2 regions of the Clostridioides sp. LIBA-7602 genome follow, and region 2 is predicted to be linked to the other one. Evidence: predicted binding sites of a transcription regulator. Region 2 holds the regulator's gene; the other holds the start of a gene.
The links. Region 2 encodes HrcA, which represses chaperone genes, less so after heat shock. Its sites were predicted from a motif close to TTAGCACTCNNNNNNNNNGAGTGCTAA; they were not measured.
Positions count from the first base shown of each region.

Region 1 (2,496 bases), 1.7 Mb from region 2:
CAAGCTTTTAAGAGATGAAGAGGATGGTAGTTACAGAAAAAGAGTAATAAATATGTTGTTAAAGACTGGTATGTTTCCCTTCACTAAAAATAATAAAGTAGATGTATTTGTAGATGGAAATGAAAAGTTTAAAAGGCTTATAGAAGATATAAGAGAAGCAAAAGACCATATACATCTAGAGTACTTTATTATAAAAGATAGTGATATAGGTAGAGTGTTAAAAGAGGAACTTATAAAGAAAGCCAAAGAAGGCGTTAAAATAAGAATTTTATATGATGATGTAGGATGTTGGAGATTTTGGTTTAATAGAAAATTTTTCCGAGAAATGAGAGAAGTTGGTATAGAAATAGCAGCATTTTTACCTACAAAATTTCCTATAATAGGAGGAAAATTGAACTATAGAAATCATAGAAAAATTGTTGTTATTGATGGAATAATTGGATATACAGGTGGAATAAATATAGGAGACGAATATTTAGGAAAAAATGATAAATTTGGGTATTGGAGAGATACTCATATCAGAATTAAAGGTATTTCTGTATACATGCTTCAAATGACATTCTTAATTGACTGGTATTACACAACAAAAGAAGTTTTAGTGACTAAAAATTACTTTCCAAGTGTGGGTAATGTTGGTGAAAGTATGATACAGGTTGTTGCAAGTGGACCAGATAGTGATTGGGAAGATATTCATTATGCTTATTTTTCTGCGATATGTCAAGCTAGACAAAATGTTTATATAGAAACTCCATATTTTATTCCAGATGAGAGTTTACTAAAAGCAATAAAAAGTGCTGCACTTAGTGGAGTAGATGTGAGAATAATATTTCCAAAGATTGCAGACCACAAGATAGTAAATATAGCATCCTATTCCTATTTTGAAGAAATATTAAGAGCAGGTGGTAAGGTTTATTTGTATAATAAAGGGTTTATACATTCTAAAGTCGTAATAATAGATGATAAAATTGCTTCTGCAGGTACAGCTAATATGGATTTAAGAAGTTTTATGCTTAACTTTGAAGTAAATGCATTTATCTATGATGAAGAAGTTATTGGAGTAATGACAGATGATTTCTTTGAAGATTTAAGTCACTGTGAAGAGCTGAATCTGGAGGTATTTAAGAATAGAAGTATAATACAAAAAATCAAAGAATCTATAGCCAGATTATTTTCACCAATATTATAAAAAATTATTAAAAAAGGTATTGAAAATTATGTGTGATTGGTATATTATAATAATTGTTAGCACTCTATTGAATAGAGTGATAATAAACAAAAAGTATATATATAAATCTACATATAAAAGTAGTATTAATTTAAAAATAACTAAAAACATAGGCGAACTAGTCTATACTTAATATTTTAGGAGGCGTAAAGAATGAAAATAAGACCATTAGCTGACAGAGTAGTAATTAAAAAAGTAGAAGCAGAAGAAAAAACTGCAAGTGGAATAGTTTTACCAGGAGCAGCTAAAGAGCAACCTCAAATAGCTGAAGTTGTAGAAGTTGGACCAGGTGGAATAGTTGAAGGAAAAGAAATAAAAATGGAATTAACAGTAGGAGATAAAGTTATATTCCAAAAATATTCTGGAACAGAAGTTAAGATAGAAGGACAAGAGTATACAATACTAAGACAAAGTGATGTATTAGCTGTTATTGAATAAATATAGAATAAGTTTATTAGGAGGGGTTTAAAATGGCTAAAGAAATTAAATTTTCAGAGGAAACAAGAAGAGCTTTAGAAGCTGGTGTAAATAAATTAGCAGATACAGTAAAAGTAACATTAGGACCAAAAGGAAGAAATGTTATATTAGATAAAAAATTCGGTTCTCCACTTATAACTAATGATGGTGTAACTATAGCAAAAGAGATAGAGTTAGAAGATAGATTTGAAAATATGGGTGCTCAATTAGTTAAAGAAGTTGCAACAAAAACTAATGATGTAGCTGGAGATGGTACTACAACTGCTACAGTTTTAGCACAAGCTATAATAAGAGAAGGTTTAAAAAATGTAACAGCAGGGGCTAACCCAATATTATTAAGAAAAGGGATACAAAAAGCGGTAATAGTAGCAGTAGAAGAATTAAAAAATCAATCAAGAATAGTAGAAACACAAGAAGCTATATCTCAAGTTGCTTCTATATCTGCTGGTGATGAAGAAGTTGGAAAATTAATAGCAGAGGCTATGGAAATAGTAGGAAAAGATGGAGTTATAACTGTTGAAGAATCTCAAACTATGAATACTGAATTAGATGCTGTTGAAGGTATGCAGTTTGATAGAGGATTTGTTTCTGCATATATGGTTACAGATGTAGACAAGATGGAAGCAGTTTTAAATGACCCATATATATTAATTACTGATAAAAAAATATCTAACATACAAGAATTATTACCAGTTCTTGAGCAAATAGTTCAACAAGGTAAAAAATTATTGATAATAGCTGAAGATGTAGAAGGTGAAGCATTGTCTACGCTAGTAGTTAATAAATTAAGAGGA
Region 1 is NZ_CP196991.1:254,299-256,794, forward strand. It holds gene cls (cardiolipin synthase) at 1-1,186, shown strand, start outside; gene ACTG45_RS01545 (co-chaperone GroES) at 1,379-1,663, shown strand; gene groL (chaperonin GroEL) at 1,696-2,496, shown strand, end outside.
Region 1: the regulator HrcA is predicted to act here: its motif matches at 1,243-1,269, upstream of ACTG45_RS01545 (co-chaperone GroES).

Region 2 (2,496 bases):
AAGAGAAGTATTTACAAGCATAAGAGAAATGTTTAATGTAGATGGTGATGCAGAAGTAACTATAGAGTGTAATCCTGGTACATTGACATTAGAAAAATTAAAAGCTATGAAAGACATTGGTATAAATAGACTTAGTATTGGCTTGCAAGCTGTTCAAGAAGAGCATTTGAACTTTATAGGAAGGATACATACTTATGAAGAATTTGAGAAAAACTATAAAGATGCATTAAGTGTAGGTTTCAAAAATATTAATATAGATTTAATGTACAGTCTTCCAAATCAAACTCTATATGACTGGAAGGAAACACTTCAAAAAATTACAGACTTAAATCCAACACATATATCAGCCTATTCCCTTATATTAGAAGAGGGTACTGAGCTATATAATATGTATGAGAGCAATAAGTTTGAACTTATAGATGAAAATGTGGACATAGAAATGTATGAGTATACAATAAACTATCTAAAATCAAAAGGATATAATCAATATGAAATATCAAATTACTCAAAAGAAGGTTATAATTGTGAGCATAATATTTTATATTGGGAATGTGAACATTATATAGGTCTTGGAGCAGGAGCCTCTGGCTATATTAATAAGAATAGATATAATAATTTGGAATCTTTAGATGACTATCATTTAAGTTTAGCAAAAAGAGAAAAACCAATACAAGAAAATGAGATTCTCTCTGAAAAAGATATGATAGAAGAGAAAATATTTATGGGACTTCGAATGAACAAAGGTATAAAATTTGAAGATTTCAAAAAAAAATTTGGACTAGATTTTAAAGAAAAATATAGTAAGCAAATAGAAATGCTATCAAATAGAAAGCTTATAAATCAGAGCTTTGAAGGTATACAATTAACTCAAAAGGGAAGGGAAATATCTAATAGTATATTTATAGAATTTATGGAATAATTTTTAAAGTGTTGACAAAATAAATTTATAATGGTATATAATATATATAATCTTTTTAGCACTCAAACTTGGTGAGTGCTAACAGCTAGGAGGCATACTGAGCATGGAATTAAATGAAAGAAAATTAAATATCCTCAAAGCTATAGTTAAAGATTATATAGAAACAGCTGAAGCTATAGGTTCTAGAACAATATCTAAAAGACATGATTTAGGTGTTAGTGCTGCTACCATAAGAAATGAGATGGCTGACCTTGAAGAATTAGGGTACTTGATTCAGCCTCATACTTCTGCGGGTAGAGTTCCGTCTGAAAAAGGCTATAAGTTATATGTAAACTCTCTTATGAGTAAAAGCGAATTGGATGATAATGATAAGATTCTTATTGAGCAATGTATGAATCATAATATAAATCATATAAAAGAATTGATTCATGAAACTTCCAAGCTATTATCTCAACTAACAAACTATACGACTGTAGCAGTTACTAAGAGTTTAATAAATCAAAGTGTTATAAAGCACATACAATTAGTTGCTATGAATGACAATAATATTTTACTTATAGTTGTAACAGATAAAGGAGATTTAAAAAAAGCTAACCTTACAACTAATGTATATTTAGATCAATCTAAGTTAAACTTGATTTCTGATAATCTTACAAGGAAGCTCTTAGGTAAAAGTATAACAGATTTGGATGATAATCTAATTGCTTTTATTAAATACGAAATAAGTGAGTATTCTGGACTTATAGATGAGCTTTTAAATGCTTTGAATTCAAATATGAAAGAAGAAGATTTTTCTCTATCATTAAATGGAGCTACTAATATATTTAGCTATCCAGAATTTAATGATGTATTAAAAGCAAAGTCATTTTTAAATATGTTGGAAAAAAAGGAAACAATAGCTGACATAATTAAATCAAAGGGAATACAAAAGGACAATCTAAATATAATAATTGGTAGTGATAATGATTGTGAATTGGCACAGGATTGTAGTATAGTTACAGCAACTTATAATGTAGATAGAGACTTGGTTGGGCGAATAAGTTTTATAGGCCCTACAAGAATGGATTATGCTAGGATTTACTCTATAATAAATTATATGAGTTTATTAATTAATAGAAAGTAAAGAAATTTTAAATTGAGAGGTGTAAAGTCTTGGATAAAAAAAATGAGCAACAGGAAGTAAAAGAAGAAAATGATACTTCTATTAACCAAGAATCTGAAACTCAAGTAGAGTTAGAAGAGGAAATTGTTAATGAAGAATGTGAGGAATCAAGTGAAACAAGTGATGAAAAAGAAGTTGATGATGAAAATGTAACAGATATAAATTCTAAATTAGCAGAAAAAAAATTGCAAGACGAATTAGATGAATCAAATGATAAATATCAAAGACTTCAAGCCGAATATGCAAACTATAGAAGAAGAACTCAACAAGAAAAAGAGACAATAGGTGTGTTTGCAAATGAAAAGATAATAACTGAGTTAATACCAGTTATAGATAGTATGGAAAGAGCCTTAGATGCATGTGCAGATAAGGAAGATACTATGTATAAGGGTATAAGCCTTGTACATAAACAGTT
Region 2 is NZ_CP196991.1:2,823,694-2,826,189, reverse strand. It holds gene hemW (radical SAM family heme chaperone HemW) at 1-919, shown strand, start outside; gene hrcA (heat-inducible transcriptional repressor HrcA) at 1,023-2,042, shown strand; gene grpE (nucleotide exchange factor GrpE) at 2,072-2,496, shown strand, end outside.